2 regions of the Stenotrophomonas sp. Steno-C15 genome follow, and region 1 is predicted to be linked to the other one. Evidence: predicted binding sites of a transcription regulator. Region 1 holds the regulator's gene; the other holds the start of a gene.
What was found. The regulator FliA, encoded in region 1, starts transcription of late flagellar genes. The targets are predictions, from matches to a motif close to TAAAGTTTNNCNNNCNNNGGCCGATAA.
Positions count from the first base shown of each region.

Region 2: a site for FliA is predicted at 1,830-1,856, ahead of AC06FB_RS04905 (HDOD domain-containing protein). Genes of this name have one in related genera too.

Region 1 is NZ_JBWJPF010000001.1:14,780-23,552, reverse strand. It holds gene flhA (flagellar biosynthesis protein FlhA) at 1-1,504, shown strand, start outside; gene flhF (flagellar biosynthesis protein FlhF) at 1,650-3,302, shown strand; gene AC06FB_RS00095 (MinD/ParA family ATP-binding protein) at 3,289-4,176, shown strand; gene AC06FB_RS00090 (RNA polymerase sigma factor FliA) at 4,173-4,916, shown strand; gene cheY (chemotaxis response regulator CheY) at 4,974-5,366, shown strand; gene AC06FB_RS00080 (protein phosphatase CheZ) at 5,366-5,971, shown strand; gene AC06FB_RS00075 (chemotaxis protein CheA) at 5,974-7,803, shown strand; gene AC06FB_RS00070 (flagellar motor protein) at 7,950-8,690, shown strand; gene motD (flagellar motor protein MotD) at 8,692-8,773, shown strand, end outside.
Region 2 is NZ_JBWJPF010000004.1:4,692-13,464, forward strand. It holds gene AC06FB_RS04895 (S8 family serine peptidase) at 1-506, shown strand, start outside; gene AC06FB_RS04900 (Glu/Leu/Phe/Val dehydrogenase dimerization domain-containing protein) at 565-1,662, opposite strand; gene AC06FB_RS04905 (HDOD domain-containing protein) at 1,943-3,025, shown strand; gene AC06FB_RS04910 (phospholipase D family protein) at 3,029-4,597, opposite strand; gene AC06FB_RS04915 (RNA pseudouridine synthase) at 4,640-5,338, opposite strand; gene AC06FB_RS04920 (M48 metallopeptidase family protein) at 5,387-5,887, opposite strand; gene AC06FB_RS04925 (DUF2058 domain-containing protein) at 5,951-6,508, shown strand; gene AC06FB_RS04930 (DksA/TraR family C4-type zinc finger protein) at 6,634-6,900, shown strand; gene AC06FB_RS04935 (mechanosensitive ion channel family protein) at 6,911-7,504, opposite strand; gene AC06FB_RS04940 (hypothetical protein) at 7,540-7,719, opposite strand; gene AC06FB_RS04945 (RNA polymerase sigma factor) at 7,844-8,422, shown strand; gene AC06FB_RS04950 (hypothetical protein) at 8,419-8,773, shown strand, end outside.

The sequences.
Region 1 (8,773 bases):
CAGCAAGTTCATCCGGGGTGATGCGATTGCCGGCATCCTGATCCTGTTCATCAACATGCTCGGTGGCCTCGCCGTGGGCGTGCTGCAGCATGGCATGCCGTTCGGCGATGCCGCTGCGACCTACACCCTGCTGTCCATCGGTGACGGTCTGGTGGCGCAGCTGCCGGCCCTGCTGGTCTCCAGCGCAGTGGCGATGCTGGTCACCCGTGCCTCGCGCTCGCAGGACATGGCGCAGGCGATGACCGGCCAGGTATTCGGCCAATACCGTGCCCTGGCCATCACCGCCGGCATCATCGGCCTGGTCGGCCTGGTGCCCGGCATGCCCAACGTCGCTTTCCTGACGCTTGCCGCCATTCTCGGCTTCATCGCCTGGAAGCTGTACCGGAAGGGACAGGCCCCGGCCCCGAGCGACGCTGCCGGCAGCGACCCCGGCGCGGTCAGTGCGCTGGGCCGACCGGCGGCGCCGGCCCCCACCGCGGAACTGAGCTGGGACGAACTGCGCCCGGTCGACCCGCTGGGGCTGGAGGTCGGTTACCGGCTGATTCCGCTGGTGGACAGCAATCAGGGCGGCGAACTCATGGCACGCATCAAGGGCGTGCGGCGCAAGCTGACCCAGGACGTGGGATTCCTGATTCCATCCGTGCACATCCGCGACAACCTGGAACTGCCGGCCAACGGCTACCGCGTGCTGGTACATGGCGTGCCGGTGGCAACCGCCGAGATCCATCCCGACCGCGAACTGGCGCTGGACCCCGGCAGTGCGCTCGGCCCGCTGGACGGCATCGCCGGCAAGGATCCCGCCTTCGGCCTGGACGCTACCTGGATCCAGCCGCACCAGCGCGCCCAGGCCGAAACCATGGGCTACACCGTGGTCGACCCGGCCACCGTGGTCGCCACCCATCTTTCCCACCTGATCCGCGAGCATGCGCCGGAGCTGCTGGGCCACGAAGAGGTGCAGCACCTGCTGGCCAACCTCGCCAAGAGCGCGCCCAAGCTCGTCGAAGATCTGACGCCCAAGGCGCTGCCGTTGTCGGCCGTGGTGCGGGTGCTGCAGAACCTGCTGGTGGAACGCATTCCGATCCGCCAGCTGCGCAAGATCGCCGAAGCACTGGTGGAGCACGCGCCGTCCAGCCAGGACCCGGCCACGCTCACCGCCGCAGTGCGCACCGCGCTCGGCCGCTTCATCGTGCAGGAGATCGCCGGAATGTCGGCGGAGCTGCCGGTGTTCACCCTCAACCCGCAATTGGAACGCGTCTTGCAGGAGTCCACGCAGGGCAACGGCGCCGCGCTGGAACCCGGGCTTGCCGAGCGACTGCATCAGAGTCTGGCCGAATGTGTCAGCAAGCAGGAAGCCCGCAACGAGCCCGCGGTCGTGCTGGTTCCCGGCCCGGTACGTGCCGCGTTGGCACGCCTGGTCCGTCACAGCGTTCCGTCGCTGTCGGTACTGGCGTACAGCGAAGTGCCGGAGGACAAGCGCCTGAAGCTGGTCGGAACGATCAGCTGACGCCGCCCACCGATGCGTCAGAAAACAGACACCACCTTCGAACCACCGCAACAGACAGATGCCAAGGGGAACCCGTTCCGTGCAGACCACCGACCACCCGCGTTCTCCCACCACCACCCCGCCGTCCCCGTCCCGTGACCACAGCATGAAAATCAAACGATTCGTCGCCGCCGACATGCGCTCGGCCATGAACCTGGTGCGCAAGGAACATGGTCCCGATGCTGTGATCCTGTCCAACCGCCGGATCGAGGAAGGCGTCGAGATCGTCGCCGCAGCCAACTATGACGAGAGCGCGGTGCAACGCGCGCTGGAAGCCTCGCGGCGCGACGTGGCTCCGCCGCCGCCGAAACCGCGCACCGCCGCGGATGCAGTGATCGCCGCGGTCACCCGCCGCCGCTCCACGACACCGGCCCAGCAGCCGGTGACCGCCACCACATCGGCCGTGGCCGCCCTCGCCCGCGCGGCCGTCGGTGCCACCGGCCGCACCCTGGACAGTGCGGACGAGATCGTGCCCACCCGCGGCAGTTCCGGCTTCGCTGCCACCCTGGCGCGTGCCACCGTCAACGATCCGGCACTGCCGGAGCAGATCTTCGCGCCGTTCGCGAGCGCCGTCGTGGCTCCCGCACCGGCGCCCGCCAACCGCGCCCGTTTCCTGATCGACCCGCCGCAGGACGAGCATCACGAATCCCCCGCGCCGGCAGTGCTGCCGCCGCCGCTGCCGATCACCGCTGCGGCCACGGCGCAGGCCGAGTCCGTGCACCCCGAGCCGCCGTACGCGCAGGACGTTGCCGAGACCACGCCAGCCCCTGCCGCTGCCGCTGAAGCGGAGACCGCGCCGGCGCCGGCGCCGCTCCTTGCCCCGGCGCCGGTACTGACGGTGGTTGCACAGGACGATGCCGAGATCCGCCAGCTGCGCCACGAAGTGGCCGGCATGCGCCAGGTCATCGAGCGCGAGATGAACCGCTTCACCGACGAGCGCCTGCGCGGCTGCCCGGTGCGGGCGACCGCCCTGGACCTGATGGACGAGTACGGATTCGATGCCGGGCTGGCCCGCGATGTGGCCATGCAGATACCGCTGGAAACCGAAGCCCACCGGGGCCGCGGGCTGATGCTGGGCCTGATCTCGCGCAGGCTGCCGATCGCGCCGGTCGATCCGCTGGAAGAAGGCGGCGTGATCGCTCTGGTCGGTCCGACCGGGGCCGGCAAGACCACCACCATCGCCAAGCTCGCCTCGCGCTTCGCCGAGAAGCACGCGCCGCGCGATGTGGCCCTGGTCACCACCGACACACTGCGCATCGGTGCCCGCGAGCAGCTGTACGGCTATGGCCGCCAGCTCGGCATCGCGGTGCATGAAGCCAACAGCGGTACCGACCTGGACCAGCTGCTGGAGCGCCTGAAGGACTACAAGCTGGTGCTGATCGATACCGCCGGCCTGGGCCCGCGTGACCGCGCCCTGGCCGCGCAGCTGCAGTGGCTGCGTGCCGCCCGCCAGGTCCGCACTCTGCTGGTGCTGCCGGCCAATACCAGCTTTGGCGACATGGACGAGGTGGTGCGCCGCTTCGGCGCGGCCAACCTGCAGGGCCTGGTGCTGAGCAAGCTGGATGAGACCGGCCGCTTCGGCAACGCCCTGTCAGTGGCGGTAGACCACGCGCTGCCGATCACCTGGGTGACCGATGGCCAGGACGTTCCGGACGACCTGCACCGGGCCAGCGCGGCCAATCTTGTACTTCGCCTTGAAGATTTGCGCCGAGCGGCCGATATGCCCTGCAACCCGGAGTTGAACCATGCCGTCGCGTGAGTACGCCAAGCTGACCAAGACCTTCCCGCTGTCGGCCACCCGCAGCGAGCCGCTCGGCCCTGTGCGCACCATCGCCGTGACCGGCGGCAAGGGCGGCGTCGGCAAGACCAACGTCTCGGCCAACCTGGCCGTGGCGCTGGCCGGCATGGGCAAGCGCACGCTGCTGCTCGACGCCGACCTGGGCCTGGCCAACATCGACGTGATCCTGGGGCTGAATCCCACCCACACCCTGGCGGATCTGGTCGCCGGCCGCTGCTCGCTGGAAGAAGTGATCGTCGAAGGTCCGAACGGCGTGCTGGTGGTGCCGGCCGCGTCCGGTCGCCGGCACATGGCCGAGCTGGCCCCGGCCGAGCACATCGGCCTGGTGAACGTGTTCTCCGAACTGGAACGCGAGCTGGACATCATGGTGGTGGACACCGCCGCCGGCATCACCGATGGCGTACTGACCTTCTGCCAGGCCGCACAGGACACGGTTGTCGTGGTCTGCGACGAGCCGGCCTCGATCACCGACGCCTACGCACTGATCAAGGTGCTGTCGCGCGAGCGCGGCGTGGACCGCATCCAGGTGGTGGCCAACATGGTGCGCGACCCCAACGAGGGCCGCGTGCTGTATGAAAAGCTGACCCGGGTCTGCGAGAAGTTCCTTGCCGATGTCTCGCTGAACTACCTGGGCTGCGTGCCGCAGGATGACTGGCTGCGCCTGTCGGTGCAGCGCCAGCAGCCGGTGGTGAAGGCCTATCCATCCAGCCCGGCGGCGCTGGCGATCACCGAGATCGCCCGTCGCACCGCCCGCTGGCAGGCCCCCACCGAGCCACGCGGTGGCGTTGAATTCTTCCTCGAGCGCATCCTCAAGCAACGCGGGGTGGCAGCATGAAAGGCGCGGCCCAGTACAGGGAAGTCCAGCGCTCGGCGGCGACCGAGGTCATCGCCCAGCACTCGGACCTGGTGCGGCGCATCGCCCATCACCTGGCCGCACGCCTGCCGGCCAGCGTCGAAGTGGACGACCTGATCCAGGCCGGCATGATGGGCCTGATCGAAGCCTCGCGCAGCTACGACGCCGACCAGGGTGCCTCGTTCGAGACCTATGCCTCGATCCGCATCCGCGGCTCGATGATCGACGAGATCCGCCGCGGCGACTGGGTACCGCGCTCGGTGCATCGGCGCGCCCGCGATGCGGCCGCCACCATCCGCCGCCTGGAGCAGACCACGGGCCGTGCAGCCAGTGCCACCGAGGTGGCGGCGGCCATGGACATGCCACTGCCCGAGTACCTGCGGCTGATGGAGGACGCCTCGCGCGGCCAGGTGCTGAGCCTGGAATCGCGCATCGAAGACCAGGGCGAACTGGACACCGTCGCCCAGGGCGGACCGACACCGCAGCAGGTCCTGGAACGTGGCGAGTTCGGCCGCGAACTGGGCAAGGCCATCGGCCATCTGCCCGAACGCGAACAGCTGGTGCTCTCGCTGTACTACGAGCAGGAGCTGAACCTGAAGGAGATCGGCGCGGTGCTCGGCGTGAGCGAATCGCGCGTCTGCCAGATCCACGGCCAGGCCGTGCTGCGCCTGCGCGGCCGGCTGAAGATCTTCGAGGCCGCGGATGCCGGGCTTGAAGAATGAACATGCCTGCGGCGGCCACGGCCACCGCGGGCGACTGAACAACAAAGGAACTCCGATTTGAACAAGAACATGCGCATCCTGATCGTCGACGACTTCTCGACCATGCGTCGCATCGTCAAGAATCTGCTGGGCGATCTGGGCTTCACCAACACCGCCGAAGCCGAGGACGGGCATGCTGCGCTGTCGATGCTGCAGAGCCAACCGTTCGACTTCGTGGTCACCGACTGGAACATGCCGGTGATGACCGGCATCGAACTGCTCAAGGCGATCCGCGCCGATGCCAAGCTCAAGACCCTGCCGGTGCTGATGGTCACCGCCGAGGCCAAGCGCGAGCAGATCATCGAAGCGGCGCAGAGCGGCGTGAACGGCTACATCATCAAGCCGTTCACCGCGCAGACGCTGGAAGAGAAACTGGGCAAGATCTTCGAACGCCTGGCGGCCAGCGCCTGATGGACGCCACGGTCGACAAGAACGCCCTCGTCCTGCGCCTGCAGGAAGCCCTCGACGCGCTCGAATCCGGCGACGAGAGCGCCTGGCGCCAGCGCATCGACGCCCTGGTGGCCGCACGCACGCAGCCGATGATGAGCGGCCTGTCACGGCTGGCCCGCGAACTGGGCCAGGCCCTGGGCGAACTGCCGACCGTCCCCAGCGAGGCGGGCGAGCTGGACGACGCCTGCGCGCGCCTGGACCATGTGGTGGCGATGACCGAACAGGCCACGCACCGCACCCTGGACCTGGCCGAAGAGTGCCGCAGCCTCACCGAACAGCTGCGCGCCGAAGGCCTGCAGCCGGGGCAGGATGCGCAGCTGGAACGCATCCGCCACAACCTGACCGAGATTGCCCTGACCCAGAGCTATCAGGACCTGACCGGACAGATCATCCGTCGCGTGGTCGGCATCGTCCGCCGCGTGCACGAAGGCTTTGGCGCGCTGGGCCTGCCACCGGAGCAGCATCGCACCGATCCGGCGCTGGCCGGACCGGCACTGAAGGGACTGGACCGCCACGCGGTCTCTCAGAACGACGCCGACGACCTGTTGTCGGACCTGGGACTGTAAGCATGAGCGCGGTATCCGACGACATCACCGCCGATTTCATCATCGAGGCACAGGAAATCCTGGATCGCCTCGGCGAACAGCTGGTGTCGCTGGAACAGGCGCCGCAGGACGCCGACCAGCTCAACGCCGTGTTCCGTGGCTATCACACGCTCAAGGGCGGCGCCGGCTTCCTCGGCATCACCGCCATGGTCGAGCTGTGCCATGCCGCCGAAGAGGCACTGGGCGCCGCCCGCGCTGGCCAGGCGGTGCTGCAGCCGCATCACTTCGATGCCGCACAGCAATCACTGGACTACCTGCAATCGATGCTGGATGCCGTGTCTTCCGGCAACGAACCCGGCTATGCCCCGCCGGACCTGATCGCCCAGTTCGACGTGCACGGCGCTGCTGCGCCGGCCGCCGCCGCTCCCGCAGCGGCCGCGCCCGCTGCCGGTGACCTGATCACCGACGACGAGTTCGAGGCCCTGCTCGATCAGCTGCACGGCAGCAACGCCCCCACCGCAGTGGCGACGCCGGCCAAGGCCGACGATGGCCTGATCAGCGAGGATGAGTTCGAAGCCCTGCTGGACCAGCTGCACGGCGGCGCCGCCCCCGGCGCGAAACCCGTGGCTGCCCCGGCGGCGGCGCCTGCACTGCCCGCACCGCGCCCGGCGGCCGCCGCGGCCAAGCCCCCCGCCAACAAACCGGTGGCCGAGGCCGAGCACACCGTGCGCGTGGATACCAAGCGGCTGGATGCGATCGTCAACCTGATCGGCGAGCTGGTGCTGTCGCGCAACCGGCTCAAGACCCTGCGTGCGCGCCTGCGCGACGAGGAACTGGACCGCGCCGTGTCGACCCTGGACATCGCCACCGCGCGCCTGCAGTCGGCAGTGATGCGCACGCGCATGCAACCGGTCGGCAAGGTGTTCTCGCGCTTCCCCAAGGTCGCCCGCGATGTTGCCCGCTCGCTGAAGAAGGAAGTGGACCTGGAGCTGGTCGGCGCCGAAACCGAGCTTGACCGCAACCTGGTCGAGGCCCTGGCCGACCCGCTGGTGCACCTGGTCCGCAACGCCATCGACCATGGTGTGGAGATGCCCGATCTGCGCGAAGCACAGGGCAAGCCACGCATGGGCCACGTGCGTCTGTCGGCCCAGCAGGAAGGCGACTACGTCAGCATCGAGGTGCAGGACGATGGCGCCGGCATCGATCCGGAAAAACTGCGCGCGAAAGCACGCGAAAAGGGCTTGATCGACCCGGAGGCGGCGGCCCGGCTGAGCAGCGAGGAATGTCTGCACCTGGTGTTCCTGCCCGGCTTCTCCACCAAGCAGCAGGTGACCGACATCTCCGGCCGCGGCGTCGGCATGGATGTGGTGCAGTCGCGCATCCGCGAGCTCAGTGGGCAGATCCAGATCCAGTCGGAACTGGGCCGGGGCAGCCGTTTCCTGATCCGCGTGCCGCTGACCCTGGCGATCCTGCCAACCCTGCTGGTGCAGGCCGGCGAGGACGTCTATGCGCTGCCGCTGGCGCGCGTGATGGAAGTGCTGCATGCACCGCGCACCTCGCTGGGCTGGTTCGATGGCCGGGCGGTGCTGGATCGTCGCTCGCACACCCTGCCGCTGGTCGATCTGCGCCAGTGGCTGGATGTGACGCCCGCCGCCTCGGCGCTGCTCACCATCGTGGTGCTGCAGGCCGGCGAGGCGCGCTTCGGCCTGGTCGTGGACCAGGTCCGTGGGCGCGAGGAAGTGGTCATCAAGCCATTGCCGAAGGCCCTGCGCGGCCTGCGCGGCTACGCCGGTGCGACGCTGATCGGTGATGGCCGGATGGCCCTCATCCTCGACGTGGATGGCCTGCGATGACGCTCGCCGGGCGTGGCCCGGCGCTACCGGAAACGGCCTCGCGCGATAGCGCCGGGCCATGCCCGGCGAACCAGAAACTGTGACTACCGTCTGTACGCGATCGACCGGTGTCTCAAGTCCCATTCACACACGCCGATACCGGACCCATGGATAGACTCAGCCTCATCGGACTCTTTCTCGCCCTGGCCTCACTGGTCGGCGGCAGCATCCTCAAGGGCGCCGGACTGGCGTCCCTGTGGTCGCCTGCGGCGTTCGTGATCGTCATCGTCGGCACCATCGCCGCGATCCTGCTGCACACCGCACCCGCCGTATTCAGGCATGCCTTCCGGATCGTGCGCTGGGTCGTGCGCCCGCCGCACAGCGATCGTCGCGAGCTGATCCAGCAGATCGTCGAGTGGAGCAACATCGCCCGCCGCCAGGGCCTGCTGGGCCTGGAAGCGCAGGTGGAAGCGCAGCAGGATCCGTTCCTGCGCAAAGGCCTGCAGCTGCTGGTCGATGGCGTCGAGCCCGAATCGATCCGGCACATGCTGGAGATCGAGCTGGGCAGCCAGGAACACCGTGACCAGGCCGCTGCCAAGGTCTTCGAGGGCATGGGCATCTATGCGCCGACGCTGGGCATCATCGGTGCGGTGCTGGGCCTGATCGCCGTCATGAAGAACCTGGCCGACCCCAGCAAGCTGGGGCATGGCATCGCCGCCGCCTTCACCGCCACCATCTACGGCATCGCGTCGGCCAACCTGCTGTTCCTGCCGATCGCCGCCAAGCTGAAGGGAGTGATCGCCCACAACAGCCGCGACCGCGAGATGGTCATCGAAGGCCTGATCTCGATCGCGCAGGGCGAGAACCCGCGGAACATCGAAACCAACCTGTCCGGCTTCCTGCACTGACATGGCCCGCCGCAGACACCACGAAGAGCACGCCAACCATGAAGCATGGGCGATCCCCTATGCCGATCTGATGACGCTGCTGC
Region 2 (8,773 bases), on a different contig from region 1:
TGCTGGGTGCAGGTGCCTACGGCGTTTCCGCGCGCTACGGCGGTCGATTCAGCAGCGCCAGTGTCGAAAGCGGCTATCGCTTCGGCACCGTCGGCGCGTCGTTGACACCGTATGTCGGTGCCAGTGGCACGCGGGTGGATACCGCGGCGTTCAACGAGCGCGGCGGCTTCGGTTTCGGCCTGCGGGGTGAAGCCAATCGTGCGCAGCGCAGTCAACTGCTGGCGGGGCTGCGCGGCGAGCGTGGCTGGGGACGCTGGACGCTGCGCGGGCACGCCGAATGGCAGCAGCGCCTTCAGGGCGCCGCCGGGGAGTGGCAGGCCAGCTTCGTCGGTGTCGACGCGTGGGCACCGTTGCCCGGTGCCGACTCACCGCGTGGCAGCGCCCTGCTCGGGCTTGCGCTGGAGTCGTGGTGGGGGCGGAGTGGCCGTCTGAGCCTGGGCATCGATCAGCGTGTCGGCGGTGATGACGCACGGCAAGCGGCGCTGCGTTACAGCGCCGGGTTCTGATCCATCATGGGGTTGCCGGCGCCCGGAGGGGCGCCGTGCCGAGGCCCGGCAGGGGCGGTCAACCGCCGCGCAGATTGCCCAGGCGCGGGGTGCTGCGGCCCAGCGGCATCTTCAGCTTGCCGATCGACAGGATGCGGCTCTCGGCGATTCGGTCGGCCGCACGTTGCGGCGCGATGTTCTCGCGCTGCGACAGTTCAAAGATGCGTGTCAGGTTGTGGTAGATGCTGCGGATCAGGCGCATCGCGCGCTCGCGGTTGTAGCCATCGATCTCCAGCGACACGTTCATCACGCCACCGGCATTGACCGCGTAATCGGGTGCGTACAGGATGCCGCGCGCGTGCAGTTCATCGCCGATTTCCAGGCTGGACAGCTGGTTGTTGGCGGTGCCACAGATGATCTTGGCCTTGATCCGCGGCAGGGTGTCGGCATTGATCGAGCCTTCCAGCGCGCACGGCGCGAAGACGTCGGCATTCACTTCGTGGATCTCGTCCGGCTTCACTGCTTCGGCGCCGAAATCGCTGACTGCGCGATCGACCAGAGCCGCGTCCAGGTCGGTGACATACAGCTTCGCGCCGCGGTCGCGCAGCAGCTTGACCAGTTCCATGCCGATGTGGCCCAGGCCCTGCACTGCGATGCTGGTCTTGCCCACTTCCTCGTGGCCGAACTTGAAACGCATCGACGCCATCAACGCCTGCAGCGCGCCGTAGGCGGTGAACGGTGCGGGATCTCCGGAGCCGCCATGCACTTGGTGGACACCGGTCACGAACTGGCTTTCCAGGTAGATGTTCTCCATGTCGTTGACGTCGGTACCGACGTCTTCGGCGGTGATGTAGCGGCCACCCAGCGAATCGACATAGCGACCGAAGGCGCGGAACAGGACTTCGGTCTTGTCCGCTTTCGGATCGCCGATGATCACCGCCTTGCCGCCACCGACATTGAGGCCGGCCAGCGCATTCTTGTAGGTCATCGTCCGGCTCAGCCGCAGCACGTCGGCCAGCGCTTCGTCGGTGCTGGCATAGGGACGCATGCGCACGCCGCCCAGGGCCGGGCCCAGGGTGGTGTTGTGGATGGCGATGATCGCCTTCAGGCCGGCGTCATGGCTGTGGCAGAACACCACCTGTTCGTGGCCGGTGGTGGCGAGGGTTTCGAATAGCATGGCGTCTCCGATGGTGCGAACGGCGGCGAACTGCAGCGAACGACCAGTGAACGGTAGGGTCCCAAAACAAAAAAAGCGACGTCGTCGGTGCAGGGGGACGGGTCGCGCGGCGTCATTCTAGTCCATTCCCCGAGTGTCTGCCGTCGACGTCGACGGGCACTGCGGGTTAAAGAAGATGAAAGCGCGGCCGATGCTGCGTCGATGGCCAGTGGCCGGATCGTGTGAAGAGACAGAGACGGGCCATGGCGAGCGCAGTACGACATCGACAGGATCACGGCCGGTGACGCTGGCCTGGGCACGCAGGGTACGCGGCTGGCTTGCGTCGCTGACCGGCGCGGCGCCGTCGCGTCTGTCGGCGGGGCCGCGTCAGGCGGTGGCCGCTGCGGCTGCCCGCCTGCAGGGAGACCCAGTGCCCCCGGGAGAGATCGCCGCGCAGCTGCAGCGTGGCCTGCACGCGCTGGCGCTGTACCCGCGACTGGCGGGCGAGCCCGGCCCTGTCGATGCCGCCAGCGCCGGACTGGCACAGGCGGTGGCGGACGCGCTGCAGGATCGCGACTGGGCGACGCGGCAGCTGCCGCGCCGGCCGCAGCTGCTGCCGCAGCTGATCCAGACCGTCAACGATGATGCCGCCTCGGCACGGGTGATGGCGGCGATCATCGGCCAGGATCCGGTACTCACGGGCAACCTGCTACGCATCGCCAACAGTCCCGCGTACAAGGTGCACGAACGCCCGGTCGAGAGCCTGCAGCGGGCGGTGACCCTGGTCGGCACGGAAGGCGTGCGGCAGATCATCAGTGCGGTGCTGGTGCAGCCGGTGATGCAGGTTCAGTGCGAGCGGTTCCCGCAGTTCAGCACGATCACCTGGGAGCACGCCCTGCTGGCATCGCGTGCTGCTGCCGACCACGCACGCAGCGTGAACTCCGGCGATGCCTTCGCTGCGCAGTGGCTGGGCCTGGTGCAGGGACTCGGTGCGGCGCTGGTGATGCGCCAGCTGCTGCAGGAAGCCCAGGCGCGCGGCGAGGACGTGCAGCCGGCCCTGGCCCTGCAGCTGCTGCAGCAGTGGTCGTTGCCGCTGGCACAGCGGGTGGCCGCCGCCTGGGAGCTGCCCGACCCGGTGCACCAGACCCTGGCGGCCGACGCCTCGGGCCCTCTGTCCGACAGCCTGCGGCTGGGCAGCGCAGCGGCGGCGGCGAGCCTGCTGTGCCGGCATGGCCACGCCACCCAGGGCCGCATGCTGGCCCTGCTGGAGCAGCTGCCGTCGGCACCGCCCCATGCGTTGCGCTGGATCTGGCGGCGCCTGCATGGTCGCAGCGTGGAAACACTGGACGACGCCCCGCATGAAGGCGAGGCCAGGGCACACTGAGCGCTACAGCTGCGATTCCACCGGCAGCCAGCTGATGATCCGCGACAGCCAGCGCTGGCGCCGCGTAGCACCTGGCTCGTCCTCCACCCAGCGCGGCGGAGGCTCACGCTCCAGCCAGCGCAGCCGATCGCGGTTGTCCACTGCCAGCCACCAGCTGTGCCTGGCGTCGGCCAGGCGCAGGTACTCGTCGCGCAGCTGCGCGCCCAGCACGGGGTCGTCGAACAGCACCCCCATTTCGGTGTTGAGATAGGCCGAGCGCGGGTCGAGGTTGAAGGAACCGACAAAGCCACGGTGGTCGTCCACCAGGAAGGCCTTGGTGTGCAGGCTGGCCCCGCTGCTGCCGAACAGGCCTGCATCGCCCGCCTGGCCCTGTGCCTTCAGCTCATACAGGTGCACGCCGGCGTTCAGCAGGGGCATGCGGTAGCCCATGTAGCCGCCGTGCACGGCCGCAACGTCGTTGGCGGCAAGGGAGTTGGTCACTATGCCCACGTGCACGCCGCGCGACGCCATTGCCGAGAGCCCGTCCAGGCCCTCGTTGCCCGGCACGAAGTAGGGCGAAATCAACAAGGCCTTGCTGCGCGCGGACTCCAGTTCACCGATCAGCCCGGTAACGAGCCAGCTGCCGCGGTCGTCGTTGCGGTGTTTCATCGGCGGATCCGAGACGATGCGCACGGTGCTGCTCCAGTGCAGCGGCTCGGGGCTGGGACGCTGCCGATGGCGTGATTCGGCCACGCGCGCAAGATAGGGCCGGGCAGCATCGCGCTGCGCTTCATGGTCGGACTCACGCACCAGAAGGCGAAGCTGCGCGTCGGTATGGAAGGCCAGCGCGGAGACCGGAATCGCCGCCGGGCTGTTCCAGTAGTCGTCGAATATCCGGTTCGCCTGTGCAACGGCAGGGCCGGCGACCAGCAGGTCCAGGTCCTGGAAGTTCACATCCGTGCGCGCGCTGAAATACTCCTCGCCGATGTTGCGGCCACCGACGATGGCGACACGGCCATCGGCGATCCAGCTCTTGTTGTGCATGCGGTGGTTCACGCTGAAGAAGCGCTGCACCATCTCCACCATGCGCAGGATGCCGCTGCGGTTGCGGAACGGATTGTAGAGCCGGATCTCGATGTTCGGATGCCGGTCCAGCGCCATCATCAGCGCGTCCTTGTCCTTGGCATTCATGTCGTCGAGCAGGATGCGCACGCGCACCCCGCGCTCGGCGGCGTCATGCAGCGCTCTGGCCATCAGGTGACCGATCAGGTCGTCGTGCCAGATGTAGTACTGCAGGTCCAGACTGCGCCCGGCCTGCGCGGTGATCATCGCGCGCGCCGCGAATGCATCCATGCCATCGCCGAGGAAGGCCACGCCGGATTGCCCGGGGTGCGCCTCCTGCAGCGGCACGACCTGCTGGTCGATGCGGGTCTGCGCCGGTTGCAGCGGCAGTACGTGCGACGGCTCACCGTGCGCCTGTGGCGTCAGGTGGTCGGCCAGCAGCAGTCCGGACAGGACCAGCAGCAGAAGGATGGCGAAGATGATCGCAACGACGCGCAACAGGCGTCGCCACACAGGCGCAGGCGGGCTCATGGCCCCATGCTAGTGGATCGGCGTGCCGCGCGGCGGCGCGCGTCAGAACCGTTCGTCGCTGCCCACGTAGCGCCACTGTCCCGGCGGCAGCGGGCCCAGTGCCACCCGGCCGATGCGCAGGCGGCGCAGGGCGGTGACCTGCAGGCCGGCGGCAGCCACCGCGGTCTTCAGGCCCTTGGCCGTCAGCCCCTTGCCGGCGAAGCGCAGCCGCTGCTCGCTCTGCCAGCTCACCTTGGCCCCGCCCGACTCCTGCTGCAGCCGGGCCAGCAGCCAGGGGCCCCGTTCCGGCCCGCCTTCTGCCACTTCGACCAGATACTCCTGTTCGGTGCGGCCGAGATTGCGCTGCAGGTGGGCCAGCGTGGCCGGGTCCTGGCTGACCACGACCAGGCCGCTGTCTGCCGCGGGCAGGGACGCAGCCAGCTGCAACCCGTGGAAATGGCGCTGCAGTGGCCGGATGCCGCTGGCGTCCAGAGCGCTGTGGCTGTTGCTGCTGACCAGCGCACACAGGGTTTCGGCGGCAGCACCAGCCGGCTTGTGCAGCAGCATGCCCACGCGCTCGGCCTTGCTGTCATTGGCCTGTTCATCGACCACGATCACCGCAGTGTCATCGACCGGGCGCTGTGGCTGTTCGACCACCTCGCCATCGACCGTGACCCAGCCACCTTCAATGTAGCGCCGCGCTTCGCCGCGCGGGATGCCGAGCAGGGCGGACAAGCGTTTGTCGAGGCGTATCGGTTCCATGGGCGGGCAGGTCGGGCGGGGGCCGCGCAGTGTAGCCCCTGCGCGCGGTCAGCGCTGGCTGCGGTTGGCCAGCTCGGTCAGGTACAGGCGGGTGTCGAATTCCAGCTGCAGGTAATCGGGCTCTATGTGCTGGCAGAGCTGGTAGAAGGCCTTGTTGTGGTCGGCTTCCTTCAGATGCGCCAGCTCGTGCACCACGATCATGCGCAGGAAGGCGGCCGGCGCCTGCCGGAACACCGTGGCGATGCGGATCTCACGGCTGGCCTTGAGGCGGCTGCCATGCACGCGGGAAATGGCGGTATGCGTGCCCAATGCATGCTTGATCACTTCCAGCGTGTTGTCGTAGCAGACCTTGTTGAGCGGTACCGACTTGCGCAGGTAGCGGTCTTTCAGCTCCTGGGTGTAGTCGTAGAGCTGGCGGTCGCTGCGCACCTCATGGGGCTCGGGATAGCGCTGCTGCAGCCACGGGCCGAGCCGGCCCTGCGCCAGCAGTTCGCTGACCTGGGCGACCAGGGGTTCGGGATAACCGGTGAGGTACTTCAGGACTGCCATGCAGGGGCGGCGGGGCGTCGGTAGAATGGGGGCATCCAAGATTACACGCGGTACGCACCGACCATGGCAAAGCCCAACGCGCTGCAGGAACAATTGCTCAAGGCCGGCCTGGCCAAGAAGTCGCAGGCCAGCGCCGCCGCACGCGAACAGGCCAAGGCGCGCCAGGGCAAGGCTGAATCGACTTCGGCCGAGGTCCAGCGTGAGGCTGAACGCGCCCGCGCCGAGAAGATCGAGCGTGATCGTGCCCTGGCCGCCGAGCGCAACGCACAGGCCAGGCTGGCCGAGCAGAAGGCGCAGGCAAAGCAGATCATCGCTGCCCATGCCGTGCCGCATAAGGGCGAGGACGAGTATCGCTTCAGCGATGGCAGCACGATCCGCACCCTGCTGATCGACCCCAAGCTGCGCAAGGCGCTGTCGGTGGGCGTGCTGGTCATCGTCGCCCAGGGCGAGGGTTACGCGTTGCTGCCCCGTGCTGCGGCGGAAAAGGTGCGCGAGCGCGCGCCGGAAGCCATCGTGGTCGACCACGGGCAGCCGGGCTCGACGGAGGAGATCTCCACAGGCAACGCCGAAGATGATGCCTACTACGCGCAGTTCCAGATTCCTGACGATCTGGTCTGGTAAGCCGCTGCCGCAGGCGTCCCCACGGGCAGACAGGTAGCTGAAGCACGGGCCGGGCGGGGCACTGCCCGGCCTTTTCCGTGGGTGTATCGTCCCCATATCAGGCCACACACCTGCGGAGGACGGACATGGCTACCGGTTGGGCGGGAGATGGCGCGGTCCAGGACCAGATCGACGCGACGGTAGACGATGCGATTGCCCGCGCGCGGCGCCAGCTGCGCCAGGGCCCGGGTCTGGAGCACTGCGAGGAATGCGACGCACCGATTCCGTTGGCGCGGCGCAACGCCGTGCCCGGCGTACGGCTGTGCGTGGCCTGCCAGCAGGCGCACGATGAGGAAGAGCAGGCGCACAGCAGCTACAACCGTCGCGGCAGCAAAGACAGCCAGCTGCGTTGATGTGGGCGGCTCAACCGTCGCCCTGGATGCCGCCCGGCGCCTGTGCCGGATCGCGCCAGCGGCGTACGGTGCGCTGGAAGAACAGGTTGTTCGGCAGCTGCAGCACCGTGCCTTCGTGGCCTTCGCCGGTCTCCTGCAACGTGGTGTAGATCAGGTTCACATCGATCACCCGGCCCTTCAGTCCGGGCTTCTCGCCGTTCTCCAGCACCTCGATGTAGTCATGCAGGCGGAACGGGCGGGTAGTGAAGATCAGCAGCGTGCAGAAGATGTTGGAGAGCACGCTCCAGGCCGCGAAGAAGGCCACCGCACCGACGGCTGCAAAGCCCGTGAATGCCGTCCACAGCACTGCCGGTGAGGCCCCCAGCAGGCTCAGGATGTACAGCAGTGCACTGAAATAGACCACGAAACTGGTGATGCGGCGCGCGCCCATCACCATTTCCGGCGGCAGGGTGTAGTGGTCGGCGAAGCGGCGGATCAGGCGGCGCGCCAGCAGCCGCAGCAGCCAGGCGGCCAGCAGGACGAGCGCGATCTGCAGGGCGATGCCCATGTTGTGCAGCCAGGGATGGGTCCAGGCCGGCAGGTGATCCTTCAGCGACAACATCATGGGGCGACAGCAGGTAGCGGTGGTGGTCGCCGATGTTACCCGGCACGTGCCGGCGATTCGACCATCGGCCTCCACGCCAGGCACACCAGCTCCTGGCGCTGCTGCTGCAGGCAGGCCCGGCCGCGCTCGGGGTGGAGCTGCAGCGACAGGCCAAGCACCTGCAGCGCGACGCAGGCAGCGACGGCCAGCAGGGCGGCACACGATGGGCTGGACATGGCGGGCTCCCGGACGGTATTTCACGAAGGACCCTCCATGGATGCAGCGGCCGCCGAAAAGGTTGCATCGTGCCTGGCAGGAATCCGATCTAAACCTTCTGCGGGACTGGCGCATCCAAGGACTATGCTCGACACCACCATGCCCGCACCGCCTGCTGCCTCCGACGCCGTCGACGAACCCGCCCTGGTACGGGCGGCAGCCGGTGGCGATACAGCGGCCTACGAACTGCTGTATCGACGCCATGCGCCACGGGTGTTCGCCGTGCTGTGGAGGCTGTGTGGCGGCCAGCAGGCACGGGCGGAGGATGCGCTGCAGGAAGCGTTCCTGCAGGCGTGGAAGGCACTGCCCGGGTTCCGTTTCGAAAGCAGCCTGTCGACCTGGCTGCATCGTCTCGGGGTCAATGCCGCGCTGATGGAACTGCGCGGCCGGGCGGGAGGACACGATCACGACAGCCTGGATGACGTGGACGGTGGTGTACCGGAGCTGGCCGTGCATGACCGCTGCGCCGGCACGGAGCGCGACCTGGAACGTGCGCTGGCGACGCTGCCCCCACGGGCGCGGGCGGTGCTGGTGCTGCACGACATCGAAGGCTGGAAACACCAGGAAATCGCCGAGCAGCTGCAGATGGCTGTCGGCAGTTCCAAGGCACAGTTGCATCGTGCGCGTGGCTTGCTGCGTGCACGGCTGGGAGACATGACATGACGATGAACGACCCCGACTACGACCACGATCTGCTCGCGCGCCTGCGCGCCTTGCCCCGCGAGCGCAGCGTTCCGGAGGACGGCTGGGCGCGGCTGTCGGCCAGCCTGCCACCGCGCGGGTCCGCCCCCGGACCGCTCCCGGCAGCAGGCAAGGTGGTGGCGATGACGCCGGGTCCGCGACGGCGCTGGTGGCTGCCGGTGGGCGCGGCGCTGGCCGCCAGCCTGGCGGTCTACGCGGTGGCACCGTGGTGGCAGCCGCCGCAGGCCACGCCGGCGCCTTCCGGGCTGCAGCTGCAGGCCGCAGCGATGACCGAGCAGTACCAGCAGGCGGTGGCCTCCCTGCCGCAGGGCG